3 regions of the Cellulomonas sp. P1_G12_2 genome follow, and region 1 is predicted to be linked to each of the others. Evidence: riboswitches for the same ligand, from Rfam matches in the RefSeq annotation. Region 1 holds a riboswitch; each other region holds the start of a gene.
What was found. A riboswitch is a leader RNA that binds a small molecule or an ion and turns the genes downstream of it on or off. The one in region 1 is predicted to bind S-adenosylmethionine.

Region 1 (9,865 bases):
GTCCTGCGGGTCGGGGGTGCCGTCGTCTCAGTGGCCATGGCGGGCGATCTCCTGTCGCAGGTCCTCGGTGATCTCGGCGCTGAGCCGGGACACGTCGGGGTCTTCGATGCGGCGCGGCTGGGGGATGTCCACCGACCACTCGCGGGCGACGCGTCCGGGCCGCGACGAGAGCAGGACGACCCGCTGCCCGAGCCGGACCGCCTCCCGGACGTTGTGCGTGACGAAGATGACCGCACGCCCAGTCTCTCTCCAGATGCGCGTGAGCTCCTCGTGCAGCACGTCGCGCGTGATGGCGTCGAGCGCGGCGAACGGCTCGTCCATGAGCAGCAGGTCGCCCTCCTGGGCGAGCGCACGGGCCAGGGCGACGCGCTGCCGCATGCCGCCGGACAGCTCGTGCACCCGCTTGGGGCCGGCGCCGTCGAGCCGGACGAGAGAGAGGAGCCGCTGGGCCTCCATGCGGCGCTCCGCACGGGGGATGCCGCGCAGGCGCAGGGCCAGCTCGACGTTCCCGGCGGCGGTCAGCCACGGGTAGAGGGCCGGCTCCTGGAACATCAGCGCCGGTCGGCCGCCAGGCACCTCGACGGTGCCGGAGACGGGCTTGTCCAGACCTGCCACCAACGAGAGCAGGGTCGACTTGCCGCAGCCGGACGCGCCGAGCAGGCAGACGAACTCGCCGGGCGCGACGGTGAGGTCGATGCGGTCGAGCACCGGCGGCCGCGACGCCTCGCCGAAGTGCTGCGTGACCCCCGTCAGGCGCGCCGCGACGGCGGCCGGGGCAGTGGTGCCCTGGCCGCCGACCGCCGTCACGGTGGCCGTCACTTGCCCGACGCCCCGAGGCCGCCGTCGGAGACCGGCTCCTGGTCGTTCTCGGCGAGCACCTCGTTGAGCAGGGTCAGGTCGTAGATCCCGGTCAGGTCCGTCTCGTCGGACGTCCCTGCGGCCACCGCGTGGTCGGCGGAGGTCTGCAGGCTCGAGGCGATCGGGTCGAGCGTGATCCGCAGGTTCGCCCAGGCTCGGTCCAGCACGTCGGCGGACAACGGCTTTCCGCTCAGCTTCTCGATCACCGTGTTCGACAGGGTCTTGGCCTCGTCGGGGTTGGCGGCGATCCACTCGGACGTCGCGTACTCGGCCTCGATGAGCTTCTTCACGGTGCCGGGGTACTTCGAGAGGTACTCGGTGGCGACGATCAGGTGCGTGGTGACGAAGTCGCCGTCGGGCCACAGGTCCTTCTCGTCCAGCAGGACGTGCGCGCCGGCGTCGACGACCAGCCGGGACGCCCACGGCTCGGGCAGCCACGCGCCGTCGAGCTGTCCGGCCTTGAACAGGTCGAGCGTCTGCGAGTTCTCCTGCGGCGCGATCGTCACGTCGCTCGCACCGCCGGTCAGCGAGGTCTCGAGACCCTCCTCGGCGAGCCAGGCGCGCAGCGCGACGTCCTGGGTGTTGCCCAGCTGCGGCGTGGCGAGCGTGGTGCCGACGAGGTCGTCGGGGGAGTCGATGCCGTCGCGGACGACCAGCTGCGCACCGCCCGACGTCGCGCCCGAGACGATCCGGATCGCCTCGCCGTTCGACTTCGCGAACGCGTTGATCGCGGGGTTCGGGCCGATGAACGTGGCGTCGATGGCCCCTCCGAAGAGTGCCTCGACGGCGGCCGGGCCGGCGTTGAAGATCGAGGTGGTGAGCTTCGTGTCGCCGAGCGCCCCCTGGTAGGTGCCGTCGTCGACCCCCACGAGGGCAACCGCGTGAGTGAGGTTGGCGAAGTAGCCGAGGCGCAGCTCCGGTGCCTCGGCGGTCGAGGTGGACGGGTCCGTGCCGGTGTCGGCGCTCGCGTCCTGCGCAGCGGAGGAGGAGCAGGCCGCGAGCGTGGCGACGAGGCCGGCGGCGAGCAGGACACGGAGGGCGGAGGCGGTGCGGCGTGCGGGACGGGCGGTCATGTCAGGTCCTTGGGGGTCGCGAAGGGCGGGCGGGCGGTCGTCATCGACGACATCGCTGCGCGGGCTCGGTGCGCGAGGACCGGGCGACGGAGAGCTGGGTGGACGCCATGAGGGCGTTTCCTCCGCGGGGGACGGGAGTGGTGGCACGCGCGTCACGCCGTGGGCCGTCGCAGATCGACGGGGGCCGGGCGTCGAACGCTCGGCCGAGGACGGGGGCCGCGTTCAGACGTTCCGCGGACAGCAGGGGCGCGCGGAAGCCATGACGACGACGTGACAGCACGTCGAGGCGGCGCGGCGGGTCTGCATGGGACGAGGATGACCGCCTTGCCGCTCGGGCAACAGGACCGTCTCTTATTGTGGACACGGCAGGTCGGAATACGAGATGTTTCAGCGGCGCCCGTCGAGCGCGAGCCGGTAGAAGGCACTGTGCGGGTCGGGCAGGTAGTCCGCGAACGGCGGGCACTCGACGAACCCGGCGCGTTCGTAGAGCCGGCGTGCGGGTGCGAAGTAGTCCTGCGTCCCGGTCTCCAGGTGCACGGTCCGGATGCCGCGCGCCGCCGCCGCGCCCAGGACGTGCGCGAGCACGGTCGCCCCGACCCCTCGGCCGCGTGCTGCGGCGGTGGTCCGCATGGACTTGAGCTCGGCGTCCGTCGGGCCGAGCTGCTTGAGCGCGGCGCAGCCGAGCAGGGCGCCGTCGGCGGCGCGGGCGGTCCAGAACGTCATGCCGGGGGCGGCGAGCGCCAACGGGTCGAGCGCGTGCACCGACTCGGCCGGCGAGGTCGCGTACATGTCCGCGAGGTGCTCCCCGAGCAGCTCGAGGACGTCGGGGCGGGTCGGGTCGTCGGCGGCGACGGTCACGCCGGTGGTCGTCGGGCCCATGCGCGAGCGTGCTCCCTTGCTGGGTGGTCGGGACGCCATCGTCGCACCGGACGGATCCGTCCCACCATCTGGACTTTCGGCGCGGACCATTGACACGTCCGGAACCTATGCCTACTTTTCCGACCTGTTAGGTCATGAATTCCAGCGACAAGCCCCGGCTTGCTGGGTGGCAACCCTCCTGCGTGTGGGGTGCCCCGGGTGACGACCTGGTCCTGCGCGAGCGTCCTGCTCGTGCCCGACAACGACGCAGCGCCCGCCAGGCGGGCACGAAGGGACGCACGATGAGCTCGGACGGACGGCCGACGACGGCTCTCTGGATCCTGCGCCCGTGCTGTCCCGGCGCCTGTTGTCGCTGACGACACCCCCCGACCGACCGGCTCCGACCGGCACCTGAGCGCCTGGCCCACGGCTGAGCCGTGGTGTCCGCGCTCGCCCTCCACGTACGCCCGCACCCCTGCGCCGCACACGGCTGCGCCGGGCGCGCCCTGACGCCTCAGAACGGAACCCTCGCCATGGCCTTCCCGACCACTCCCCGACAGCTGCACCTCGGCGTCGACCTCAGCGACGCCGGCGCGCACCCCGCCGCCTGGCGGACGCACGGCTCGCAGGCGCAGCGGCTGTTCGACGCCGAGCGGCTCCAGCACCTCGTCGAGGTCGCCCAGCGCGGCACCCTCGACCTGGTCGTGCTCGACGACTCGTTCTCGCTGCAGCCGTCGCGCTCCACCACGCTGCGCGGTCGGCTCGACGCGGCGCTGGTCGCCGCCCGGCTCGCCCCGCGGTCGCGGGGGATCGGACTGGTCCCGACCGTCGCGACGACGCACACCGAGCCGTTCCACGTGTCCAAGGCGATCGCGACGATCGACCACGTCAGCGGCGGCCGGGCGGCGTGGCAGGTCAGCTGGACCGACGACGAGCAGGATGCGGCGCACGTGGGCCGAGGCCCGGCGCTCACCGAGGCGGGGGCCGTCGCGGAGGCCGAGGAGGCCGTCGAGGTGGTCACCGCGCTCTGGGACAGCTGGGAGGACGACGCGGAGATCCGCGACCAGGGCACGCACCGGTTCGTCGACCGCGCCAAGCTGCACTACGTCGAGCACGACGGCGTGCACTTCGCCGTCAAGGGGCCGTCGATCACGCCGCGTCCGCCACAGGGGCAGCCGCCGATCGTGGTGCGCGTCGGCTCGGACGCCTCGTTCGGCCTGGCCGCGCGGCACGCCGACGTGGTCCGGGTCAGCGCGACGGACCGCGACCAGGCCCTCGACCTGCGGCTCCGGCTGCGGGCCGCGGCGGCGGCGGCGGGCCGCGAGCCGGGCGACCTGCGCGTGCTCGTCGACGCCTTCGTGGTCCTCGGCCCGGACCGCGCGAGCGCTCGCGCCCGGCTCGACCTGCTCACCGAGCTCGAAGGAGTCGAGTGGGACACCGACTCCCTCACGCACGTCGGGACGGCCCGGGACCTCGCCGACACGTTCCTCGACTGGTCCGCCGTCGGTGCCGCCGACGGGTTCGTCGTCCGGCCGGCCTCGCTGCACACCGACCTCGACGTCCTCGTCGACGGCGTCGTGCCGCTCCTGCGCGAGGCCCGCGCGTTCCGCGACAGCTACGCGGGTCCGACGCTGCGTGACCAGCTGGGCCTTGCCCGCCCGGTCAACCGCTACGCGGCGATCGCCTGATGGGCGCCCGCAAGCAGGTCCACCTCGGCGTCCACTTCCCCGGGGTCAACAACACCACCGTGTGGAGCGACCCACGGTCCGGCAGCCAGATCGACTTCGCGTCGTTCGAGCACCTGGCCCGGCGCGCCGAGGAGGCGAAGCTCGACTTCTTCTTCCTCGCCGAGGGACTGCGGCTGCGCGAGCACAAGGGCCAGATCCACGACCTGGACGTGGTGGGTCGGCCCGACACCCTGCCCGTGCTGGCGGCGCTCGCCGCGGTCACCGACCGCATCGGGCTCGCCGGGACGATCAACACGACCTTCAACGAGCCGTGGGAGCTGGCCCGCCAGTTCGCGACCCTGGACATCCTCAGCGGCGGGCGTGCCGCGTGGAACCTCGTGACCAGCAGCGACGCCTTCACCGGCGAGAACTTCCGGCGCGGCGGGTTTCTCCCGTACGACGAGCGGTACGAGCGTGCGGCCGAGCTGGTCGCGGTCGCACGGGCGCTGTGGGACTCGTGGGACGACGACGCGGTGATCGCCCACGCCGGCTCCGGGCAGTTCGTCCGGCCCGGCTCGGTCCACGAGGTGCGCCACGAGGGCCGGCACTTCCAGGTGCGCGGCGAGTTCACCACCCCGCGCGGCACGCAGGGGCACCCCGTGCTGTTCCAGGCCGGCGACTCCTCGGACGGCCGTGACTTCGCGGCGGCCACCGCGGACGTCGTGTTCTCCGCGCACTCCACGTTCGAGTCCGGTCAGGCGTTCTTCACCGACGTCAAGGGTCGCCTCGCTGCGCACGGTCGGCGGCCGGTGGAGCTGCTGATCCTGCCGGCGACGACCGTCGTGCTCGGCGACAGCGCGCAGGACGCCGCCGAGCGGTCCCACGAGATCCGGCTGCAGCAGGTGCCGGGGCCGACGGCCATCGCGTTCCTCGAGCAGGTGTGGGGACGCGACCTCACCGACCACGACCCCGAGGGGCCTCTGCCGCGGATCGAGCCGGACATCGAGAACCTCGACATCACCCGCGGTCGCGTCCGGCACGTCAAGGACCCGCGGAGCATCGCGGCCGCGTGGCGGGAGCTGGCCGACGCGAACGGCTGGTCGATCCGGCAGCTCGTCATCGAGGTGACGTCGCGCGGCGGGTTCGTCGGCACGGCCACCGAGGTCGCGGACGCGATCGACCGGTACGTGCAGGAGGACGCGTCGGACGGCTTCATCCTCGTGCCGCACCTGACCCCCGGCGGCCTGGACGACGTGCTCGACCAGGTGGTGCCGCTGCTCCAGGAGCGCGGCTCGTTCCGCACCGACTACGCGGGCACCACCCTGCGCGACCACCTCGGCCTCTCCCGCCCGGCGCCCCGCGCCACCCGCTCCACCGCCGACCGCGCCCTCGTCGGCTGACCCCACCTCTCCACCCCGAACGAAGGACCCCGCCATGCTCCGCTCGACCCGTGCCCGTTCGGCCGCCCTGGCCACCCTCGTCGTCCCCGCGCTGTTCCTGACCGCCTGCGGCTCGGGCACGCCCGCGGCGTCGGACCCGTCCACCTCTGCCAGCACCGAGGCCGCGACCCCGGGCGGCACCCTGCGGTTCGCCCTCGGCGCCTCACCGAGCGGCGTCGACCCGCAGCAGGTCGGCTCGAACGTGAGCATCTACATCGCCCGTCAGCTGGCCGACTCGCTGACCGACCAGGACCCGCAGACCGGCGAGATCGTGCCGTGGCTGGCGGAGAGCTGGGACGTCAGCGACGACCTCACCCACGTCACGTTCCACCTGCGCGACGACGTCACGTTCTCGGACGGGACGCCCCTGACCGCGACCACCGTGAAGGCCAACTTCGACGCCCTCGTCGGCCCCCTCGCGGCGTCCGCGCCGCTCGCCGGCTCCTACCTCGCGGGCTACCAGGAGACCACCGTCGACGACGAGCACACGGTCACCGTGGTGTTCTCCGGGCCCAACGCCCAGTTCCTGCAGGCCACGTCCACGGTGTCGCTGGCGATCCTGTCCGACGCCACGGCGGCAGCCGACCCGGCAGCGCGGCTCCAGGGCGCGGTGGTGGGCTCCGGCCCGTTCACGCTGGAGGAGTACACCCAGGACCAGGGCGCGACGATCGTCCGGCGGGACGGGTACGCGTGGCCGTCCGAGGTCTCCGAGAACCCCGGCGAGGCGTACCTCGACCAGATCGACTTCACGATCGTCCCCGAGTCGGGCGTCCGGTCCGGCGGGCTGGCCTCCGACCAGTTCGACGCCGTCGGCGACGTGCTGCCGCAGGACGTGCCGCAGGTCGAGGGCTCCGGTGGCTCGGTGCTGACGCGCACCAACCCCGGGGTGGCGTTCGTGCTCCAGCCGAACGTGAGCGCCGGCCCGCTCGCCGACCCCGCCGTGCGCGCCGCCGTCCAGGTGGCGATCAACCGCCAGGAGCTCGTGGACACGGTGCTGAGCGACGCGTTCAAGCCCGCGACCAGCGTGCTGGCCAGCACGACACCCGGATACGTGGACCTGTCCGACGAGCTGGCGTTCGACCAGGACGGCGCGGCCGACGCGCTCGAGGACGCCGGGTGGAGGCTCGGTGCGGACGGCATCCGCGAGAAGGGCGGCGAGAAGCTCTCGTTCGACGTGGTGTTCGCGCCGCTGTTCACGGGCAGCCAGGCCGTGCTCGAGCTCACGCAGCAGCAGCTCAAGGCGGTGGGCGTCGACCTCCAGGTGCGGCAGCAGACCCCGGCGGAGCAGCAGGCGGCGCTGACCGCCGGTGACTACGACACGTACTACTACAACGTCACGCGCGCCGACGGCGACATCCTGCGCACCCAGTTCTCCTCGAAGTTCCGCAACATCAACAAGCGGCCCGCGGACACGGTGCTCGACCCCCTGCTCGATGCGCAGCTGGCCCAGGCCGACCCCGCCACGCGCGCCGCCGACCTCGGCACCGCGCAGGAGACGATCCTCGACGAGGGCCTCGCGATCCCGCTGTTCGAGCTCGCGCAGTCCATCGGTGTCGCGTCCGACGTGCACGACCTCACGTTCGACGCCTCGTCCCGACTGCTCTTCCACGACACCTGGATCGGCGCCGACCAGTGACGGCCTACGTCCTGCGGCGGCTCGGTGCGGCGGTGCTCGTGCTCTGGGCGGCGTTCACGGTCTCGTTCGCGGTGCTCTACCTGCTGCCGAGCGACCCGGTGAGCATCATGCTCGACGCGGCCAACCCCGGCGGCACCGTGGACCCGGCGCAGGTGGCCGAGCTGAGCGCCCGCTACGGGTTCGACCGGCCGCCGCTCGAGCAGTACGTCGTGCTGCTCGGGCGGGCCGTGACGGGCGACCTGGGGGTCTCGGTGACCTCGGGCGCTCCGGTCTCGCAGCTGCTCGCGGACGCGTTCCCGCAGACGCTCGCGCTCACCAGCGTGGCCCTGGGGATCGCCCTGCTTCTCGGCGGAACGATCGCGGCGACGTCGTCGTGGACCCGGTCGACCCGGCTGCGGGGCGCGCTGCTGGCGCTGCCGCCGCTGGGGGTGTCCATGCCGACGTTCTGGATCGGGCTGCTGCTGCTCCAGCTGTTCTCGTTCCGGCTGCCGGTGTTCCCGGCGGTCGGCAACCAGGGGATCGCGAGCATCGTCCTGCCGGCGGTCACCCTCGCCATCCCGCTCTCCGCGGTGGTCGCCCAGGTGCTCGCCCGCTCGATGCGGACCGCGTGGGACGCGCCCTACGTCGAGACGGCGCTGGCCAAGGGTGCGTCCCGGGGCCGGGTGCAGTGGCGGCACGTCACGCGCAACGCCGCACTGCCCGCGCTGACCCTGCTCGGGATCGCGGTCGGCAACCTGCTGGCCGGTGCCGTGGTGGTGGAGACGGTGTTCTCCCGCGCGGGGTTCGGCGGACTCGTCGAGAAGGCCGTCCGCGCCCAGGACATCCCCGTGGTGCAGGGGGTCGTCGTGGTCGGCGCGCTCGTGTTCGTGGTCGTCAACCTCGTGGTCGACCTCGCCTATCCCGCACTCGACCCGCGGATCTCCCGCACCCCCTCCACGGCCTGACGCACGGAAGGACACGTCATGACCCTCGTCTCGCACGCACCGGCCGTCGCGGCGCCGACCCTCGTCCCCGCGCCCGCGGTCCCGGTCCGGCGCGCTCGCCCGGTCCGGCACCCGCTCGCCCGTCCCGGCGTGCTCGCCTCGCTCGCGGTCGTCCTCGTGGTGCTGGGCTGGGCGCTCGTGCCCGGACTCTTCACGGCCGCGGACCCGCTGGTCGGTGTGCCGGCCGAGAAGCTCAGCCCGCCGAGCGCGGCGCACTGGTTCGGCACCGACAACCTGGGCCGCGACCTGTACGCCCGCACCGTGCACGGCACCGGCCTCTCGCTGCAGGCGGCGCTGCTCGCCCTCGGTCTCGGGCTCGTCGTGGGCGCGTTCGTGGGGCTGGTCGCCGGCTACCTCGGCGGGGTCGTCGACGCGGTGCTCATGCGGACGACGGACGTGCTGCTGGCCATCCCCGGCCTGTTGCTCTCGCTCGCGGTGGTGACCGCGCTCGGGTTCGGCACGCTCAAGGTCGCGATCGCCGTCGGCGTCGCCGAGGTGGCCACGTTCGCCCGGGTCATGCGGGCCGAGGTCCTCCGCGTGCGGACCACCACCTACGTCGAGGCGGCCGTGCTGGCCGGGGCGCGCCGCCCGGCCGTACTCCTGCGGCACGTGCTGCCCAACGCCGCCGGCCCGATCCTCGTGCTGGCCACCGTGCAGCTGGGCGTCATCGTGCTGGCGGTCTCCTCGCTGAGCTTCCTCGGGTTCGGGGCCGTGCCGCCGACCCCGGAGTGGGGCTCGCTCGTGGCGGAGGGCCGCAACTACCTCGCGGTCGCGTGGTGGTTCACCACGCTTCCCGGGCTGGTGATCGCGGCGCTCGTCCTGGCCGCCAACCGCCTGGGACGCGTGCTCGAGGGAAGGACGCACCGATGAACGCGACCCCCGTCCTGCGTGTGCGCGACCTGGTGGTCGAGTACGAGGTCCATCGCAGAACCAGCGTGCGCGTTCCTGCTGTCCGCGGCGTGAGCTTCGACGTCCACGCGGGCGAGGTCGTGGCGCTGGTGGGCGAGTCGGGCTCGGGCAAGTCCACGACCGCGCACGCCGTGGTCGGGCTGCTGCCGACCGGAGGTCGCGTGGTCGGGGGGAGCGTCCGGCTGCACGAGGGCGAGCTCGTCGGACTGCCCTCGAAGGCGTGGCGGCAGGTCCGTGGCGCGCGCATCGGGCTGGTGCCGCAGGACCCGGGCATCGCGCTCAACCCGGTGACCCGCGTGGGCGACCAGGTGGCCGAGGTGCTCCGGATCCATGGGCGGCTCCGCCGTGCCGCGGCGGCTCAGCAGGCGGTGGAGATCCTCCGGTCGGTCGGGTTGAGCGACCCCGAGGCCCGCGCCCGGCAGTACCCGCACGAGCTGTCCGG
Region 2 (9,865 bases), on a different contig from region 1:
TGATGAGCAGCATGGCGACGAGACCGACGAACGCTCCGATACCGAACACCACGGGCGGGAACGGCAGCTCGTTGGTGTGCTCGGCGGCCTCAGCCGCGGCGATCAGGGCAGCATGCACGACATTCCTCCAGGGGTGGGCGGGAGCGAACAGTGTCGCACGCGGGACTGTGGCATCAGGGTCGGACGTGCCCGTCGCCGTGCACGATCCACTTGGTCGTCGTGAGCTCGCCGAGGCCCATCGGCCCGCGGGCGTGGAGCTTCTGGGTGGAGATGCCGATCTCCMCGCCGAGGCCCAGCTGGCCGCCGTCGGTGAACCGCGTGGAGGCGTTCACCATGACCGCCGCGGAGTCCACCTCGGCCACGAACCGCTCCGAGGACGCCAGGTCCTGCGTGATGATCGCCTCGGTGTGGCCCGAGCTCCACTCGCGGATGTGCTCGAGGGCCTCGTCGAGCGAGTCGACCACCCGGACGGCGAGGTCGAGCGACAGGTACTCGGTGGCCCAGTCCTCGTCCGTGGCCGGCACGCAGTCGGCCTCGTCGGGGGCGAGCGCGAGGGTGGTCTCGTCGCCGTGGATGGTGACGCCCGCGTCGGCCAGCATGGCGATGGCGACCGGGAGGAACTCGTCGGCGACGGCCTGGTGCACCAGCAGCGTCTCGGCGGCGTTGCAGACGCCGACGCGCTGGGTCTTGGAGTTGAGCAGGATCGGGATGGCGACAGCGAGGTCCGCGGTCTCGTCGACGTAGACGTGCACGTTGCCCACGCCGGTCTCGACGACGGGCACGGTGGACTCGCGCACGACGGTCTGGATCAGGTCCGCTCCCCCGCGGGGCACCAGCAGGTCGACCAGCCCGCGGGCGTGCATGAGGGCGACCGCGCCCTCGCGACCCCAGGCGTCGATCGACTGCACGAGCGCACCGGGGAGCCGCTGTGCGACGAGCGCCCTCGACAGCACCTCGACGATGACCTCGTTGCTCGCGGCCGCGGCCGAGCCGCCCCGCAGGATGACGGCGTTGCCGCTCTTGAGCGCCAGCCCCGCGGCGTCGACGGTCACGTTCGGACGCGCCTCGTAGATCATGCCGACCACGCCCATCGGGACGCGCACCTGCCTCATGCGCAGGCCGTTGGGCAACGTGGAGCCGCGGACCACCTCACCCACCGGGTCGGGCAGGGCGGCGAGCTCACGCAGGGCGTCGGCGATGCCCACGATGCGCTCCGGTGTCAGCGCGAGGCGGTCCAGCAGGCCCGCGGAGGTGCCGTTGCTCCGGCCGCGCTCGAGGTCGACCGCGTTGGCCGCGACGATCTCGGGGGTGGCCGCCACGAGGGCGTCCGCCATGCCGCGCAGGGCCGCGTCCTTGGTGGCCCGGGTAGCCGTGGCGAGCGCGCGGGACGCGACCTTGGCCCGTTCCGCGACCGCCCGAACCTGTGCGACGACGTCGGGCGTCTCGACGGCGTCGTGCACGGGCTGCTCGAGCGAGGTGGTCATCTGGTCAGGGTAGTCCCGCCGCCGACGCCGACGAGAGACGCGTCCGCCGCCGCGAGCCCGCGTGCGCGCCCGGGGTCGTCGGGGCCCCACAGCGTGGTCGACACCTCGGCACGGACCAGCGGCACGACCTCCCCGGCGAACCGGCGCAGGACGTCCTGCTGCTGCTCGTACGGCAGGACGGGGCCGAGGTGGCGACGTCGGTGGGCGCCGCGCCGCCGTACCTCGCGGAGACGGTGGACGGGAGGAGATCGACGGACATGGCTGATCCCTGGGGGTCGACGTTCGCCCGCCGTCCAGGCTGGCCGGGTCTTGCTCGGGAGCACCCCACACGTCGGAGGGTTGCTGCTCCGCCTGCCGAGCCAGACGGCGGAGCTCCTGACCCGCGCAGGAGGGTCGGCTCCGAGCGCGACGATGTCAACGATCGGGACGGCTTCTCACATCGCGGGATGTGCGGGGTGGCCGTCGGAGTGGTCGGTCAATGGCGAACCGATGCGACCCACCTCCGGGATCAGCAGGGTCGGCGCTGGACCGGATCGGATCGGACGAACAGGACCTTCGACCCCTGGTTCCGTGGAAAGCCCGCTCTACGTTGTTCCACGTACCGGAACTGAGTTCCATACAGACCAGCACTCCGGAATCGCGCAGCACCAGTGCCCCGAGCCTCCATCGAGGATCCCCCCGGGAACGCGCTCACGTCGTGAGCCGAACAAGGAGTGCCAGCTAGACGCGAGACAAGGCTGTCTCGATCTGCGCGACCGCGGGCACCTTGCTCGCGCCCCGAGTCTCCAGCCCGGCCGATGACGGCAGGGCGTGCGAGCTCCCATGAGACAGGTGTCCTGTGACCGGAAACATCGTCCTGCCACCGCCCGCGACCGCGGACGGCGTCCTTCCCCCCGTCGATCAGAAGAACCTGCGCCGAGCAGCCTGGGCCGGTGGCATCGGGACCGCGCTCGAGAACTTCGACTTCACGATCTTCGGCACCGCGTCGGCGATCATCTTCAGCAAGATCTTCTTCTCCGACATGGACCCGATCTCCGGGATGCTCGCGTCGTTCGGCGTGCTGTTCGTCGGCTTCGGCGCACGCCCGCTCGGTGGACTGTTCTTCTCCAAGTACGGCGACCGCCTCGGCCGCAAGTTCGTCATGGTCGCCACGCTGTTCCTCATGGGCACCGCGACGTTCGCGATCGGCCTGCTGCCCACCTACGCGGTCGTGGGGATCTGGTCCCCGATCCTGCTGCTCATGGCCCGGTTCCTGCAGGGCTTCGGCGCGGGCGCCGAACAGGCGAGCGGCATCGTGCTGCTGACGGAGACCGCCCCCAAGGGCAAGCGCGGCCGGTTCTCGTCGCTGGTGTTCGTGGGCGCGGCCGCCGGTGCGGCCATGGGCGCCGTCGTGTGGATCCTCGTGCAGATGATGCCGGAGGAGGCCCTGCTGTCCTACGGCTGGCGTCTCGTCTTCTTCAGCTCGATCTTCGTGACGATCGCCGCCTACGTGATCCGTCGCAAGGTCAAGGAGTCCCCGGTCTTCGAGGAGCTCAAGGCCGAGGGCGCGATCGAGGCCGCCAAGAAGGACTCGCCCGTCGTCGACGTGTGGAAGCACGGCAAGAAGCACCTCGCCCGCGTGTTCTTCATGAACATCGGCGCGAACTCGCACTCGTACGTCTTCCAGGTCTTCATCGGCGCCTACCTGATCAACTACCTCGACGTCGACTCCAAGCTCATCCCGAAGTTCCTGCTCCTCGGTGCCCTGTGCGCCTGCGTCTCCGCCGTCGTGTTCGGCATCCTGTCCGACCGGTTCGGGCGCAAGCGGATGTACCTGATCGTCACCGGGTTCCTCATGCTCTTCGCGGTCCCGGCGTTCCTCATCCTCAACACCGGCAACCTCGTCCTGATCTGCCTGGTCATCGTCGTCGGCTTCATGATCGCCTCGCAGGCCACCGTCGGCGTCCAGGCCGCGTACTTCCCCGAGCTCTTCGGCTCCCGGTACCGCTACGCCGGTGTCGCCCTCGGGCGCGAGTTCTCCTCCGTCTTCGGCGGCGGTCTCGCACCGTTCATCTGCGCCGCGCTCATCACCTGGGCCACGGGCTCCTGGTGGCCCGTCGCGGTCTACATGGTCGTGATCATGGGCATCACGTTCGTCACCACCCTGTTCGCCCCCGAGACGGTCGACCGCGACCTGCTGCTCGAAGAGGACGCCTAGCAGCACGGCCCGTGCCGGGTGCAGGTCGACGATCCGCACCCGGCACGGCCCTCGACCCCCGATCAACCTTGAGAGGCCTTCCATGGACCAGCGCTACGCCACGAGCCCGGAGCACGTGCCCGGAATGGACACCGCCGAGCTCCGCCGCCGATACCTGGTCCAGGACCTGTTCGTCCCGGGTGAGGTGAAGGCCGTCTACACCCACCACGACCGGATCGTGCTCGCGGGCATCAGCCCCGTCGGCACCGCGCTCGAGCTGGGCTCCTTCCCGGAGATCCGCTCCGACCACTTCTTCGACCACCGCGAGGCGGGCGTCGTCAACGTCGGCGGCACCGGGACCATCTCGGTGGACGGAACGAAGCACGAGCTGACCAAGGGCTCCTGCCTGTACATCGGCCGCGGTGCGCAGGTCGTGTCGTTCGAGTCGACGGACGTGGACGGGGACGAGGGTCCGGCGGGCTTCTACCTGATCTCGGCGCCGGCCCACACCGCCTACCCCACGACGCTCGTCGAGGCCGGCCAGGGCACCCAGCGCGAGCTCGGCGACCCCCTCACCTCGAACCGCCGCACACTGAACCAGTACATCCACGAGCAGGGCGTCCGCAGCTGCCAGGTGGTCATGGGCGTCACCCGGCTGCACCCCGGCAGCATGTGGAACACGCTGCCGGCGCACACGCACGACCGCCGGACCGAGTGCTACCTGTACTTCGACCTCCCGTCCGACGCGCGCGTCATCCACCTCATGGGCGAACCGACCGAGAGCCGGCACGTCGTGGTCGGCGACCGCGAGGCCGTGATCTCCCCGAGCTGGTCCGTGCACTCGGGCGTCGGCTCCGCGAGCTACTCGTTCGTCTGGGCCATGGCCGGGGAGAACCAGTCGTTCGACGACATGGACGGCTTCCCCATCACCGACCTGCGCTGACCCCACGCACGACGACCGACGACGAAGGAGAGACGGAACGTGACGACGACGACCGGGACCAGGACGAGTGCAGGGGCGAGCGCGAGCGAGAAGACGCTGCTCGTGCTGGAGGCGGCACTCACGCACTCGCGGTTCACCGAGGTGGTGCAGGCCACCGGGCTGGCGAAGGCGACGACGCACCGGATCCTCAGCACGCTCGCGGACCGGCAGTTCATCGCCGTCGCGGCGGACGGCAGCTACCTGCCCGGCCCGAAGATCCTGTCCCTCGCCGGCCGGGCGCTCTCCCGCATCGACATCTCGGCGATCGCCCGCCCGTTCGTCGACGACCTGGTGGCGGCGACGCAGTGCACCGTGCACCTCGGTGCGGTCAACGGCGACGAGATCGTCTACCTGATCCGCGCCGACCCCGACAAGCCGTACGTGATGCCCTCGCGGGTGGGCCTCGCCGTCCCGATGCACTCGACGGGCGTCGGCAAGGTCGTGCTCGCCGACCGGTCCGACGAGGAGCTCGCCCGGTTCTCCGCCCGAGCCGGCCTGCCTGCCCGCACGCCGCACACGATCACCACGCTCGCGGCCCTGCAGGTCGAGATCGACGCGGTCCGCCGCGCCGGCTACGCCCTCGACCGCGAGGAGAACGTCCCGGGCCTCGGCTGCGTCGCGGCACCCGTCCGCGACCACACCGGACGGGTCGGGTACGGCGTGAGCATCTCGACCTTGCTGCTCGAGCACACGCTCGAGCAGATCGAGGACATGGCGGCGATGGCCACCGACACGGCCACGAAGATCTCCGCGGCACTCGGCCACCAGCCCGTCTCGCACTCTCCCACACCCCAAGGAGCCCGACCCCTATGACGATCGCCAGCTACACGGAGAGCCTGTTCAGCCTCGAGGGGAAGGTCGCCGTCGTGACCGGCGGCAGCCAGGGCATCGGGCTCGCGATCGTCGAGACGCTGGCGCGAGCGGGCGCCGACATCGTCGCGGTCAGCTACGACCTGCCCGAGGGCGCGAGCGCGGCCCGGACCGTGGTCGAGGGACTCGGCCGCACGTTCACCCCGCTGAAGGCCGACTTCTCGGTGCGCGAACAGGTCACCGCGCTCGCCGCGGACCTGGCCGGTCGGGACGTCGACGTCCTGGTCAACAACGGCGGGACCATCCGCCGGGCTCCGGCAGCGGAGCACACGGACGAGGACTTCGACTACGTGGTCGACGTGAACCTGCGCTCGACGTTCATCCTGTCCCGCGAGGTCGGTCGATCGATGATCGCGCGCGGCGGCGGCAAGATCGTCAACACCGCGTCGCTGCTGAGCTTCCAGGGCGGCGTGAACGTGCCCGGCTACACGTCCTCCAAGTCGGCGGTCGCCGGCCTGACCAAGGCCCTGGCCAACGAGTGGGCGCCCCTGGGCGTCAACGTCAACGCGGTCGCCCCCGGGTACGTCGCCACCGCCAACACCACGGACCTGCGCGCGGACGCCGAGCGCAGCAAGGCGATCCTCGACCGCATCCCGGCCGGACGCTGGGCGGAGGCGGCCGACATCGCCGGTGCGGTCCTGTTCCTGTGCTCCCGCGCCGCGGACTACGTCCACGGCATCACGCTGCCCGTCGACGGTGGATGGCTCGCCCGATGACGGTCACCGACGCCCGCGTCGTCATCACCGAGTGCGACCACGACTCGTTCGCGGCCGAGCACGAGATCGCCGACGCGGCGGGTGCCGAGCTGGTCCTCACGCAGTCGCGGACGTCCGCCGAGCTGGTCGCTCACGCGGCAGAGGCCGACGCCATCCTCGTGCAGTACGCGCAGATCACCGCCGAGGTCATGGACGCGCTGCCCCGGCTGCGCGTCGTCGGCCGCTACGGCGTGGGGGTCGACTCCGTCGACGTCGCCGCCGCCACCGCGCGCGGGATCGCCGTGTGCAACGTGCCCGACTACGGCACCGAGTCGGTCTCCGACCACGCGATCGGCCTGGCACTCGCGGCCGCCCGTGGCATCCCGCGGCTGGACCGCGGGCTGCGTGCCGGCTCGTTCGACCTGCCGGCGGTCCGTCCGCTCTTCCAGACCCGCGGGCGGGTGTTCGGGGTCATCGGGATGGGCCTGATCGGCACGGCCACGGCGCGCAAGGCGGCCGGTCTCGGCTACGAGGTGATCGGCTACGACATCGCCGCCGCACCGGGCGCCGAGTCGTTCCACGGCTTCGCCTCCGTCGGCCTGGACGAGCTCCTCGCACGTGCACAGGTCATCTCGTTGCACACCCCGCTCACGGACCTCACCCGCCACCTGATCGGCGCCGCGCAGCTGGCGCGGATGCGGTCGGACGCGATCCTGGTGAACACCAGCCGCGGGGGCGTCGTCGACGTCGACGCGCTGGTCGAGGCCCTGCGCACGGGATCGATCCTCGGTGCGGCGATCGACGTGCACGAGACCGAGCCGCTCCCGCCGGGGCACCCGCTCACCACGTTCGACTCGGTGGTGCTCACCCCGCACCTGGCCTGGTACACGGAGGAGTCGTACGACGAGCTCAAGCGCCGCACGATCGCCAACGCGCTCGACGTCTGCGCCGGCCGCGCACCCCGCGACATCGTCAACCCCGAGGTCCTCGGAGCCCCCGGCCGCAACAGCGCGTGCGGGGTGGCGGCATGATCCCGGCGACGATGACCGCGGCCCGCTGGCTCGCGGCCGACTCGGTCGAGGTCACGCAGGTGCCGGTCCCCGAGGTGCCCGAGGGTTGGGCGCTGGTGAGGATCGCCTACGACGGGATCTGCGGGACGGACCTGTCCATCCTGCACGGCATGCACCCGCGGGCGGCCGCCCCGCTGATCCTGGGCCACGAGATGTCAGGCTGGGTCGAGACGGCGGGAGCCACCGGCCCCCCGGCGGGCACGCTGGTCGTCGTCGAGCCGCTGATCAGCTGCGGCGAGTGCAAGGCGTGCCGGGACGGGCTGACGCACGTGTGCAGCCGGCTCGGCCTGTACGGCATCGACGCACCCGGCGCGATGGCGCAGCTCGTCGCGCTCCCGCCCGAGGTGCTGCACGCGGTACCTGACGGCGTCGATCCCCGCACGGCGACGCTCGCCGAGCCGCTCGCGGTCGCGGTGCACGCCGTCGACCTGTCCGGCATGCAGGCCGGCGACACCGTCGCCGTCTACGGCGCCGGCCCGATCGGCGTGCTCACCGCGCTCGTCGCACGCCACGCCGGAGCAGCCCACGTGGTCGTCACCGAGCCGAGCGCCTGGCGCCGCGAGGTCGCCGCCGGGCTCGGGTTCACCGTCGTCGCACCGGACTCGACCATGGCCAGGACGCTCATCCCCCTCACCGGGGGCGAGGGCGCGGACACCACGTTCGACTCCGCCGCTCATCCCACGGTGGCCGCCGAGCTCGCCTCCACCACTCGCGTGCGGGGTCGCATCGTCATCGTCGGCGTCTACAAGCAGCCGACCCCGATCGACCTGCAAGCCGTCTGCTTCAAGGAGCAGTCGGTCGTCGGGGTGCGCGTCTACACCTCGGCGGACGTCACGCGTGCGATCGAGCTGATCGCCGACGGGCTGCTCGAGGGCTTCCCCACCCGGGCGTTCGCGCTCGACGACGTCGCCGCCGCGCTCGACGCCGCGGCGTCCGGCCAGGACTGCCTCAAGGTCCTGGTCACCCCCCTGCCAGGAAAGGCCGACTCATGAGCACGCCGTTCGATCTGCACGGCCGGACCGCCGCCGTCACCGGGGGCGGGCGCGGCCTCGGCCTCGGCATCTCGACCGCTCTCCTGGAGGCCGGCGCCGACGTCATCGTCTTCGGTCGCAGCGGGCTGCCCGGTGCCCTCACCGAGCGCGCCACGACGCTCGGCCGACGGGTGGAGTTCGTCGCCCTCGACCTGGCCGATGCGGACGCGCTTGCCACGACCGCGGCGCAGGTGCTCGCCGAGCACCGGGTGGACATCCTGGTCAACAACGCCGGCACGCAGGACCGCCACCCCGCGGTCGACTTCCCCCTCGACGCCTGGGACCGCGTCCTCGACGTGAACCTGCGGGCGGTGTTCCAGCTGTGCCAGCTGTTCGGCCGGCCGATGCTCGAGCGCGGTGAGGGGAAGATCGTCAACCTCGCGTCCCTGCTGAGCTTCCAGGGCGGCCTGACCGTGGCCGCCTACGCCGCGAGCAAGGGCGGCGTAGCCCAGCTCACCAAGGCTCTGTGCAACGAGTGGTCGAGCAAGGGCGTCAACGTCAACGCGATCGCGCCCGGGTACATGGCCACCGAGATGAACGCCGCGCTGCTCGCCGACCCGGCACGCCTGGAGCAGCTCTCGGCCCGCATCCCCGCCGGCCGCTGGGGTCAGCCGGAGGACATCGGCAACGTCGTCGTCTTCCTGGCCTCCGCGGCCTCCGCCTACGTGCACGGCCAGGTCCTCGCCGTCGACGGCGGCTGGATGGCCCGCTGAGCTCCCGCACTCCCCCGCTGCACACCACCGATGAATCGAGTCTCGCCATGGACGTCCTGACTGCCCTACGAACCGCGCGCCTGGTGCCGGTGGTCGTGCTCGACGACGCGGCCGACGCGGACGCGCTCGCCGGAGCCCTGGTCGCCGGCGGCCTGCCCGTCGCCGAGGTCACCTTCCGCACCGCTGCTGCCGAGGAGTCCATCCGGGTGATGGCCGGCCGCGGCGACATCCTCGTCGGTGCCGGCACCGTCCTGACCGTCGCCCAGGTCGACCTGGCCGTCGCGGCCGGCGCCCGCTACGTCGTCTCGCCCGGTCTGAGCCGCGCGGTCGTCGAGCGCTGCCAGGAGCTCGGAGTGCTCGCCCTCCCCGGCGCGGTCACCGCGACCGAGGTGCAGGCCGCGCTGGAGCTTGGGCTGACCACGGTCAAGTTCTTCCCGGCCGGCACCTCCGGCGGCGCTCCGGCGATCGCGGCGCTCGCGGCACCGTTCGGCCACGTCGGCTTCGTGCCGACGGGCGGCATCGGCCCGAAGAACCTCGTCGAGTACCTCGCGCTCCCGAACGTCGTCGCGGTGGGTGGGTCGTGGATGTGCCCGCGCACGCTCGTCGCCGGCGGGAGGTTCGACACCATCACCGCACTCACCGTCGACGCCATCGCGCTCGTGACGATGCAGACCAGGGAGCTCCAGAATGTCTGACCTGACCCTCCGCCCCGCCTCCGAGTGCCGCTACGACGCGGTGTCGCTCGGCGAGGTCATGCTCCGCCTCGATCCCGGTGAGGGCCGCATCCGCACGTCGCGGTCGTTCCAGGTGTGGGAGGGCGGCGGGGAGTACAACGTCGCGCGCG
Region 3 (9,865 bases), on a different contig from region 1:
GCAGACTCACCGCATGACCTCACCCGTGCTCGTCGTGGCCGCCGCGATCGTCGACGACCTGGACGACCCTCGTGAGCTGTTGGCCGCGCGCCGGGCTGTGCCGGCGCGGCTGGCGGGCCGCTGGGAGTTCCCCGGCGGCAAGGTGGACGGGAACGAGTCGCCCGAGGACGCGCTGCACCGCGAGATCCGCGAGGAGCTCGGCGTGCGGATCGGCCTGGGCGACGAGCTCGTCGGTCCCGACGACGGCCTCTGGCGCCTGTCGGACGAGTACGTGATGCGCATCTGGCTGGCCGAGGTGGTCGAGGGCACGGCGGAGCCGCTCGTCGAGCACGACGAGCTGCGGTGGCTCCCGCTGCACCAGTGGCACGACGTGCCGTGGCTCGACGCGGACGTGCGCATCGTGGACAGGCTGGCGAGCCTGACCGTCCGCCTCGGCTGAGTCCTGTGGTGCCTGCCCCCCTCTGGTGGCGGGTGCGCTGGTCAGCTCACCAGCGGTGGTTGGCGTTCTTCATGCACGTCTGGCCGGTGCCACGGCAGTAGCTGCACTCCCCGGACCAGCGCTTGCGACCGGCGCCATCACACCGCTCGCACACCTGCACGGCGGAGCTGCACTCGTCGCACTTCACCATGTCGATCTCCCATTACGTCGTTGTACGGCCCTGCTGTGGGAGAGATCGGCACGTGCCCGGGGTGGACATGAGCCCGCGTGGTCCACGGTTGGTCACGAATCGGTCTCAGTTCGCCAGGGCAAGAGCCATTCGGCTGACCGCCTCGGCGAGGGTCGCCGTCGAGGCGGCGAGGTTCAACCGGACGAACCCCGCGCCCTCGACGCCGAACGTCGGCCCCTGGTTCAGCGCCACCCGACCTCGGTCGAGGGCCAGCCGTGCGGGGTCCGCACCCGCACGCACAGCCGGCACCGCGCGCAGGTCCAGCCACGCGAAGTAGGTGGCGTCAGGAACCGCCCAGGCGGCCTCGGGGAGCGCGTCGGCGAGCAGACCGGAGAGCAGCCGCTGGTTCTCCCCGAGCCCGCGCAACACCTCGTCCAGCCACGGGCCGCAGTCGCGCAGCGCCGCGATCTGCGCGACGGCGCCCAGGTGCATCACGCCGTGGCCGACCAGCTCCGGAAGGCGGGCCAGGTCCTCGGTCGCAGCGGGACCCGGCACCGCGAGGGCGGCCCGCAGGCCAGCCAGGTTGAACGCCTTCGATGCGGAGTGCAAGGCGATCGCGTCGGGGATCTGCGTCGTCATCGGCACGAAGTGCGGGGCCGAGCCGTCCGCCGTCGTGGGGATCAGCGGCGCGTGGATCTCGTCGGCGACGACCCGCACACCGTGCTGCGCCGCGAGCTCGCCGACCGCCCGGAGCTCGGCCGCCGTGTGCAGGGTGCCCGTCGGGTTGTGCGGGTGGCACAGCAGGTACGCCGCGGGCCGCCCGGTCGCACGTGCGTGTGCGAACGCCTCCCCCAGCGCGGTCAGGTCCAGCCGCCCGTCAGGGCCGAGCGGAGCCGTGACCACCAAGCGGCCGGCGTGCTCGACGAAGCCCCGGAACGGTGGGTACACCGGTGGGTTGATGACGACGGCGTCGCCGGGCCCGGTGAGCAGCCCGAGGACCTCGACGATCCCGAGCATGACGTCGGGCACGGTCCGGGTGGCCGGCACGTCCACGTCCCAGCCGTACCGCTCGGCGGCGAACGCGGCGAAGGCCTCGGCGTAGGAGGTGCCCTCGGCGTACCCGGTGTCCCCGCCGCGCAGCGCGTCGGAGACCGCCCGGATCACCGGCTCCGGCTGCGGGACGTCCATCTCGGCGACGAACAGCGGAAGGACGTCCGGCGGGTAGTGCCGCCACTTCACGCTCGTCCGGCGACGCAGCTGGTCGAGCGGGACGGTGTCGAAGATCGTCACGCGACCGACCCTAGGCGCAGGTGGGCGGCCAGCTGCCTGACGGTGTCGGCGAGCTCGGCCGGCTCGATGACGGCCACCGGGGCGGTGAGCGCGATGCGGGCGACGGTCAGGGCGAGCCAGTCGAGATCCTCGCTACGGATCTGCACGACGCAGGAGTCCGCTCTCGTCTCGATCGGTGTGTGGTCCACCCACCGGAGCTCGAGCTCGGCGAACGGGGCGTCGACCGCGATCGTCGCGTGATGCTGACTGAACATCGAGCCGAGCGAGGTTGCGACGAAGGTCGCCGCATCGCCGCCGGGGATCTGGCGGGGTGTGAAACGACCGCCCGTCAGCCGGGGCTCCCGGAGCCGGTCCAGCCGGAACGTGCGCCAGTCGTCGCGGCGCTGGTCCCATGCCACGAGATACCAGCGACGGCCGGCGGTGACGAGCTGGTGCGGCTGGACGAGCCGTCCGCTGTCCGTGCCGTCATGTCGTCGGTAGTCGAAGCGCACGTCCTCGCGGTCCCGGCACGCTGCGGCGAGCACGCTGAGTGCGTCGGGGTCGACGACGTCGTCGTCGCCCGGCCACCGCATCGAGCTGACGCTCGAGTGCAGCGCCGACACCCGGCGGCGCAGCCGATGGGGCAGCAGCTGTTCGATCGTCGTCAGGGCGCGAAGCGACGTCTCCTCCATGCCGCCGATCGCGGCCTCCGCGGCGTAGCGCAGCCCGACGGCTACCGCGACGGCCTCGTCGTCGTCGAGGACCAGGGGTGGCAGGTGCGCCCCCGTCGCGAGCCGGTAGCCCCCGTCCTTTCCTGACGTGGCGTCGACCGGATAGCCGAGCTCGCGCAGCCGGTCCACGTCGCGGCGCACCGTTCGCTCCGTGATCTCGAGGCGATCGGCGAGCTCGGCACCACCCCACCATCGATGGGTCTGCAGGAGCGAGAGCAGCTGCAACGCTCGACCGGTGGGGTCCTTTCGCATGCTCCGAGTCTGCCACCTCTTGCGGACCGATCCTGTCCGCAATGCTCCCTACGGTGGCGGCAACCGATCAGGCCGCACGCGGCCGATCACCCAGAGCTACGGAGGACCTGCCGTGTTCGATCCGACCGACTTTCCCGAGCCCGCCCTCATCTCCGTCAACGGCGTGACGCTCGAAGTCTTCGAAGCGGGCCAGGAGAATGCCGGCAATCCTGTCGTGCTCTGTCACGGCTGGCCCGAGCATGCCTACTCCTGGCGCTATCAGGTGCCTGCCCTCGTCGCAGCCGGCTACCACGTCATCGTCCCGAACCAGCGGGGTTACGGGAACTCGTCCCGTCCGACCGAGGTGACGGACTACGACATCGGGCACCTGTCGGGTGACCTCGTCGCACTTCTCGACCACTACGGGTACGAGGACGCCCTCTTCATCGGTCACGACTGGGGCGCGAACGTCGTCTGGGGACTGACGTTGTTGCATCCCCACCGCGTCTCCAAGGTGATAAACCTGAGCCTGCCGTACATCGAGCGCGGGGAGATCCCCCCGATCGAGCTCATGGAACAGGTTCTCGGCGGCGACTTCTACTTCGTCCACTTCAATCGACAGCCGGGCGTCGCCGACGCCGTGCTCGACGACAACACGTTCCAGTTCCTTCGCAACCTGTACCGGAAGAACGAGCCGCCCACCGAGCCTCAGCCCGGTATGGCGTGGATCAACCTCGCCAGAGCGGCGACACCACGCGGTGAGCCCGTCATGAGCGACAGCGAGCTGGCCGTCTTCGTCTCCGCCTTCGACGCATCGGGGTTCACGGGCAGCATCAACTGGTACAGGAACCTCGACCGCAACTGGCACCTGCTGGCGGACGTGGACCCCGTCATCCAGCAGCCCGCCCTCATGATCTACGGCGACCGCGATCCGGTCGTGAGGTCGGAGAACCTGTCGACGTTCGTGCCTCACGTGGACGTGGTCAGCCTGGACTCCGGTCACTGGATCCAGCAGGAGAAGCCCGACGAGACGAACCACGCGATCCTGACGTGGCTGGGCACGCAGGGTGCCCCCTAGGACGCAGACGGCCCCGGACACCTGTGCAGGTGTCCGGGGCCGTGAGCATGCGTCAGAGCGTGGCGCGGACCGCCCGCGTGGCCGCGAGGATGTGCTCCAGCGACGGGGCGACCTCCTCGTAGCGGCGGGTCTTCAGGCCGCAGTCCGGGTTGACCCAGAGCTGGTCGACCGCGATGGCCTTGACGGCCTCCGTGAGCAGCTCCTCGACCTCCGCCTCGCTGGGGACGCGCGGCGAGTGGATGTCGTAGACGCCCGGGCCGATCCCCCGCGGGTAGCCGGCCGCCGAGATGTCGCCGAGGATCTCCATCTTCGAGCGGGCCGCCTCGATGGAGGTCACGTCCGCGTCGAGCCCGTCGATCGCGCCGATGATCTCGCCGAACTCCGAGTAGCACAGGTGCGTGTGGATCTGCGTGTCGGGGCGGACCCCGGCCGTGGCGAGGCGGAACGAGCGCACCGACCAGTCGAGGTACGCGGCGTGGTCCTCGACCCGCAGCGGCAGCAGCTCGCGCAGCGCGGGCTCGTCCACCTGGATGACGGCGATGCCGGCGGCCTCGAGGTCGGCGATCTCGTCGCGCAGGGCAAGGCCCACCTGGTTGGCGGTGTCGCCGAGGGGCTGGTCGTCGCGGACGAACGACCAGGCCAGGATGGTCACCGGGCCGGTGAGCATGCCCTTGACCGGCTTCTCCGTGAGCGACTGCGTGTACGACGACCACTCGACCGTGATCGGCTTCGGCCGCGAGACGTCGCCCCACAGGATCGACGGACGCGTGCAGCGCGAGCCGTAGGACTGGACCCAGCCGTTCTGCGTCACGGCGAACCCGTCGAGGTTCTCCGCGAAGTACTGGACCATGTCGTTGCGCTCGGGCTCGCCGTGCACCAGCACGTCGAAGCCGATCTTCTCCTGCAGCTCGACGACCCGGCGGATCTCCGCCTTCATCTCCTCGTCGTACTGCGCCTCCGTCAGCTCGCCCTTGCCGAACGCAGCGCGCGCGGTGCGGATCTCGGTGGTCTGCGGGAAGGAGCCGATGGACGTCGTCGGCAGCGGGGGCAGGTTGAGCCGGGCGGCCTGCGCGACCTTGCGCTCGTCGAACGAGCCGCGGCTGAACGCATTCTCGCCGAGGGCGGCCACGCGGTCGCGGACCTCCGGGTTGACGACGCCGGGTGCGGTCCGGCGGGAGTTCACCGCGTCCGTGGCGGTGAGCAGCTGCTCGTGGATGGCCTCGCGGCCCTCGGTCAGACCCTCGGCCAGGGTGACGACCTCGACGACCTTCTCGTCGGCGAACGCGAGCCAGGTCTTCAGGGTCTCGTCGAGGTTCGGCTCGTCCGTGAGCGTGTGCGGCACGTGGAACAGGGACGTCGAGGTGCCGACGGTGACCGCGGCCGCGCCGAGGCCCTCGAGCTGCTCGAGGACGGCCAGCTTGGCGTCCAGGTCCGCGCGCCAGATGTTGTGGCCGTCGATCACGCCGGCGACCAGCGTCTTGGTCTCCAGGCCCGGGACCGACTCGGCAGGCGCGTGACCGCGGATCAGGTCGATGCCGATGGCCTCGACGTCCGTCGCGGCGAGCACCGGGAACGCCGCGGCGAGGTCGCCGTAGGGGGCCGCGACCAGGATGGCCGGGCGCTCCGGGGGGGTCAGCTCGGTGGCCAGCGCGCGGTACGCCTCGATCACGGACGCGAGCAGCTGCTCGGCCGGGACGGCGACGGAGTCGGAGACCAGGGCGGGCTCCTCCAGCTGCACCCAGGTGGCACCCGCGGCGGCGAGGTCCTTGAGCAGCTCGGCGTAGACCGGCAGCAGGTCCGCCAGGCGGTCGATCGGGGCGAAGCCCTCGGGGGCGTCCTCCGTGGCCTTGGCCAGCGCCAGGTACGTGACGGGGCCGACGATGACCGGACGCGTGAGGACGCCGTCCGCGAGGGCCTCGGTGAACTCGCGCACCGGGCGGGTGCTCGCGTAGCGGAAGGTCGTCTCCGGGCCGATCTCCGGGACCAGGTAGTGGTAGTTGGTGTCGAACCACTTGGTCATCTCGAGCGGCAGGTCGTCGCCGCGGCCGCGGGCCACGGTCGAGTACCCGGCCAGGTCGAGCGACCCGTCGGCGCCCACGACGTCCGCGAAGCGGGCCGGGACAGCGCCGATCACGGCGGTGGCGTCGAGCACCTGGTCGTAGAACGAGAACGCGCTCGGGATCGCCGGCACGTCGGTGGCCAGGCCGAGCTCGGCCAGCCGCGTGCGGGTGCGGCGACGCAGGTCGGCGGCGGTGGCCTCGACCTCGTCGGCCGACGTGCGACCTGCCCAGAACGCTTCGAGGGCCTTCTTCAGCTCGCGGCGCGGGCCGATGCGGGGGTAGCCGAGCACGGAGCTGGCGGGGAAGATCGGGCGGTTCTCGGTCATGTGGTTCAGTCCCTCGGGGGTCGGGCGGGTGCCGTGTCCTGCGGCCAGCTGGCCAGGTCGGGAGCTGTCCGAGCTCCGCCGTCGAGGTGTGCACCCTCGAGCAGGTCAAGTGCGGCGTGGTGCTGGTTGAACGTGTAGAGGTGGACGCCGGGTGCGCCGCCGTCCAGGACGCCGTTGACCAGGTCGACGCTGGCCCGGATGCCCCGGCGATGACGGTCGAGCTCGTCGTCGGCGGATCCGAGCAGGTCGATCAGGTCCTTCGGCACCGGGACGCCGGTCAGCTCCTGCACGCGCAGCAGCCGGGCCGGGTCCGTGGTCGGGATGATGCCCGGGATGATCGGGATGGTCACGCCGGCCTCACGGGCCTCCGCGACGATACCGAGATAGTCGTCCGCGTCGAAGAACACCTGCGTGATCGCGAAGTCGGCGCCGGCCTCCTGCTTGGCCAGCAGCGAGGCGACGTCCTGCGCGCGGGTGCCGCCCGTGGCGTGGTTGCCGCGCGGGAACGCCGCGACCGCGACGGACAGGGGTCGCACCCGAGCCCGCACCGCCTGCGACGGGCTGTCCAGGCACCGCTGCGCCTCGATCTCGCGCAGGAGCTCGACCAGCTCGCCCGCGGTCTGCAGGCCGTCCGGGTGGGCCTGCCAGTCGCTCTGGTCCGTGGGCGGGTCGCCCCGCAGGGCGAGGAACGACCGCAGGCCCTCGTCGAGGAACTCCCCGACGATCGTCGTGATCTCCTCGCGCGAGGTCCCGACGCAGGTCAGGTGGGCGATCGGGTTGAGCGACGTCTCCTGCAGCAGCCGGCGGACCAGCGCGCGCGTGGTGAGTCGCGTCTTGCCCGAGGCGCCGTAGGTGACCGAGACGAAGTCGGGGTGCACCGACTCGAGCTCGCGGATGGTGGCCCACAGGCGGGGAGCCGCGTCGGGGTTCCGGGGCGGGAAGAGCTCGAACGAGATCGTCGGGCGGTCGTTCGCGTTCTGCGCCCGGCGGGCGGGCGCGGTGTGCAGCCCGGGGGTGCGGGGCTCAGCCACGGCTGCGCTCACGGCGCGGCCGGCGGGGTCGTCGGCACCGGGGTGGTGCGGGGACAGGTGTCCTGTGGGGGCATGACTCACTCCATCGCCCCTGGCGGAAGCACCCACACCCTCGCGAGGAGGGGGGTTGCTGCGGCGTCGTCGAGCCAGGTCTCTCGGCCGCTCTGGATGGTAGCCGCGATGGTAGTCCGCAGATCACATGCTGGGCAACAGTGATCGACCCGTGAGACGGCGCCGTCCGCGGAGCATGTCTGCTTCGGCGCCCGTCTAGTGCGGGCGGCGCGGGGCCAGGTTCGAGGAGCGCATGCGGCTGCGCTGCGACGGGACGTCGAACCACGAGTTCGGCGAGCCGGCCGGGACGGACAGCAGCCCGACCTGGACGGCCTCGAGGATCTCTGCATCGGGGACGACGTTGTCCGTGAGCGCCTCGGCCGCCTCGCGCGCGGCATCACGCCGAACGTCAGGGTCGGGCATCTCCGTCATGGCTGGCACTGTAGTCCGCAGGGTGCGTGGTGCCGAGAGGGCAGCCGCACGATCACCCGCCAGAAGCAAATCTCACCCGGCAAGCTCTCCGGTGCCGGCAGAGCCCCACGCCGCCGGGCACGTGGCCAGGTGGTCGTCGACGACACCGCACGCCTGCATCGCCGCGTAGGCGGTGACCGGGCCGACGAACCGGAACCCGAGCGACTTCAGCTCCTTGGCCAGCGCGCGGCTCTCCGGCGTCTGCGCGGGCACGCCCGCCCAGCCCGAGGGGCGCTGGTAACCCGTCCGGTCGGGGGCGTGCGACCACAGGACCTGGTCGAGAGTGCGACCCGCCGCGTGCAGCTCGCGCAGGGCACGGCCGTTGGCGATCGTCGCCTCGATCTTGGCGCGGTTGCGCACGATGCCGGCGTCGGCCATCAGGCGGGCCACGTCGTCGTCACCGAACTCCGCGACCACCTCCGGGTCGAAGTCCGCGAACGCCGTGCGGAACGCGGGCCTCTTGCGCAGGATCGTGATCCAGGCGAGGCCCGACTGGAAGCCTTCCAGGGCGAGCCGCTCGTAGAGGGCGTGCTCGTCGTGGACGGGCTTGCCCCACTCCTCGTCGTGGTACTGCTCGTACAGGGGGGTGCCGTCGCCGAAGCAGCGGCCGGTGCGCGGGGCGTCGGGCGAGGTCATGCGTCGAGTCTGCCCGGCCGCGCCGACATCGTGACCGCCGCTTGTGCAGGCGACGGGGCTGTGGGCGGCTCAGGAGGCCAGGGTGATGAGCCGCTCGATCCCGTCGAGGATGAGTACGGTGCCGAAGTCCAGCTCGTCGTCCTCGGGCGCGTCCTCCGGGAAGGAGAAGGCGCCCGCGGTTGCCGCCCGCAGCAGCGTGGGGTGCTCGTCCGCGGAGGCGAGCATCGTGATGAGCTCTCCCAGGTCCGGCGGCAGGGCTCCCCCGGCGGTGGTGCCGACCGCGGCGGTGCGCCCGGCGCCGCTCAGCTCCTCGCCGATCCGCAGCTGGTCCAGGGTGTGCGAGGCGAGCAGGCCGATCGCCCCCACCTTCTGGTCCTCCGACAGCGGGGTGCCGTCGAGCGCCGAGAGCATCGCCTCCATCCAGGCGAGCCGCCCGGGCCCGACCGCGTGCAGGACCGCGGACGCCCGCGCCAGCCACGGGTGCGCGCGCAGGATCGGCTGCTGGACGGCGAGGACGAGCTCGAGCCGCTCCCGCCAGCCACCCACCTCGGGCCCGAGGACGGGCGGCCGGCCCGACGCCCGGTCCGACATGAGGCTGAGCACCTCGTCCTTGGACGAGACGTACCGGTACAGGGACATCGTGGTGAACCCGAGCGACTCGGCGAGCCGGGCCATGGACACGGACTCGATCCCCTCGCTGTCGGCCAGCGCGATGCCGGCGTCGGCGATCTGCTCGAGCGTCAGACCCGGCCGCGGCCCGGGCCGGCCGGGGGCCGGTGTGCGCCACAGGACGGCGATCCCGGGCGGGAGGTCGATCGGCGCGCCCTCGGAGCCGGCCACGCGCACGGCGTGCCGGCGCGCCTTCTCCGCCTCGCGCGCAGCCTGCTGCTGGGCCAGGGCCGCGGCACGCTGCGCCTTCTCCGCCTCCCGGAGCTGGCGGGCCGCCTCCTTGACCGCCTGCTGAGCGGCTCGCTCCTGCTCCTTGCGTCGGCGCTCCTCCTCCTTGGCCGCGTCCTGCAGGGCCTTCAGGCGGTCGCGCTCGCGGCGCTCGACCTGCTTGCGGGCGTCGCGGTCGGCCTTCTCGAGGTCGCTCCTGGCGCGCTCGGCCTCCTTGGCCTCCGCGCGCTCGGCCTTCTCGCGGTCGCGTCGCAGCAGCTCGGCCTCGCGGCGGGCCTCCTCGGCCTCTCGTGCCTCGTCGTCGTCCACGGCACCTCCTTGACCCGTGATCCTACAAGTGTGTATGAAGTACACACACAGTTTACGACATACACAGAAAGCGAGATCGCGATGACTGCTCCTGTCGTCGTCGCCCGGGGGCTGCGCAAGTCCTACGGCGACCTGACCGTGCTCGACGGCGTCGACCTCGACGTCGG

Region 2: it holds a riboswitch for S-adenosylmethionine, as region 1 does, so the genes downstream of both, AC1DXT_RS19715 (glutamate-5-semialdehyde dehydrogenase) here and AC1DXT_RS15915 (LLM class flavin-dependent oxidoreductase) in region 1, are expected to answer to the same signal.
Region 3: it holds a riboswitch for S-adenosylmethionine, as region 1 does, so the genes downstream of both, AC1DXT_RS01745 (methylenetetrahydrofolate reductase) here and AC1DXT_RS15915 (LLM class flavin-dependent oxidoreductase) in region 1, are expected to answer to the same signal.

The regions. Positions count from the first base shown of each region.
Region 1 covers NZ_JBFUBX010000004.1:413,186-423,050, reverse strand. The annotation lists gene AC1DXT_RS15935 (ABC transporter permease) at 1-38, opposite strand, end outside; gene AC1DXT_RS15930 (ABC transporter ATP-binding protein) at 28-753, opposite strand; gene AC1DXT_RS15925 (ABC transporter substrate-binding protein) at 816-1,931, opposite strand; gene AC1DXT_RS15920 (GNAT family N-acetyltransferase) at 2,319-2,810, opposite strand; SAM riboswitch class IV at 2,941-3,061, shown strand; gene AC1DXT_RS15915 (LLM class flavin-dependent oxidoreductase) at 3,323-4,477, shown strand; gene AC1DXT_RS15910 (NtaA/DmoA family FMN-dependent monooxygenase) at 4,477-5,856, shown strand; gene AC1DXT_RS15905 (ABC transporter substrate-binding protein) at 5,891-7,531, shown strand; gene AC1DXT_RS15900 (ABC transporter permease) at 7,528-8,475, shown strand; gene AC1DXT_RS15895 (ABC transporter permease) at 8,494-9,384, shown strand; gene AC1DXT_RS15890 (dipeptide ABC transporter ATP-binding protein) at 9,381-9,865, shown strand, end outside.
Region 2 covers NZ_JBFUBX010000010.1:1,091-10,955, forward strand. The annotation lists gene AC1DXT_RS19710 (hypothetical protein) at 1-118, opposite strand, end outside; gene AC1DXT_RS19715 (glutamate-5-semialdehyde dehydrogenase) at 174-1,484, opposite strand; SAM riboswitch class IV at 1,758-1,865, opposite strand; gene AC1DXT_RS19720 (MFS transporter) at 2,323-3,681, shown strand; gene kduI (5-dehydro-4-deoxy-D-glucuronate isomerase) at 3,764-4,603, shown strand; gene AC1DXT_RS19730 (IclR family transcriptional regulator) at 4,643-5,455, shown strand; gene AC1DXT_RS19735 (SDR family oxidoreductase) at 5,452-6,228, shown strand; gene AC1DXT_RS19740 (C-terminal binding protein) at 6,225-7,238, shown strand; gene AC1DXT_RS19745 (zinc-dependent alcohol dehydrogenase) at 7,235-8,269, shown strand; gene AC1DXT_RS19750 (SDR family oxidoreductase) at 8,266-9,021, shown strand; gene eda (bifunctional 4-hydroxy-2-oxoglutarate aldolase/2-dehydro-3-deoxy-phosphogluconate aldolase) at 9,069-9,716, shown strand; gene AC1DXT_RS19760 (sugar kinase) at 9,709-9,865, shown strand, end outside.
Region 3 covers NZ_JBFUBX010000001.1:342,478-352,342, forward strand. The annotation lists gene AC1DXT_RS01720 ((deoxy)nucleoside triphosphate pyrophosphohydrolase) at 14-439, shown strand; gene AC1DXT_RS01725 (MalY/PatB family protein) at 735-1,898, opposite strand; gene AC1DXT_RS01730 (helix-turn-helix transcriptional regulator) at 1,895-2,860, opposite strand; gene AC1DXT_RS01735 (alpha/beta fold hydrolase) at 2,973-3,917, shown strand; gene metE (5-methyltetrahydropteroyltriglutamate--homocysteine S-methyltransferase) at 3,970-6,303, opposite strand; gene AC1DXT_RS01745 (methylenetetrahydrofolate reductase) at 6,309-7,334, opposite strand; SAM riboswitch class I at 7,414-7,509, opposite strand; gene AC1DXT_RS01750 (hypothetical protein) at 7,602-7,817, opposite strand; gene AC1DXT_RS01755 (DNA-3-methyladenine glycosylase I) at 7,890-8,492, opposite strand; gene AC1DXT_RS01760 (TetR/AcrR family transcriptional regulator) at 8,562-9,698, opposite strand; gene AC1DXT_RS01765 (ATP-binding cassette domain-containing protein) at 9,780-9,865, shown strand, end outside.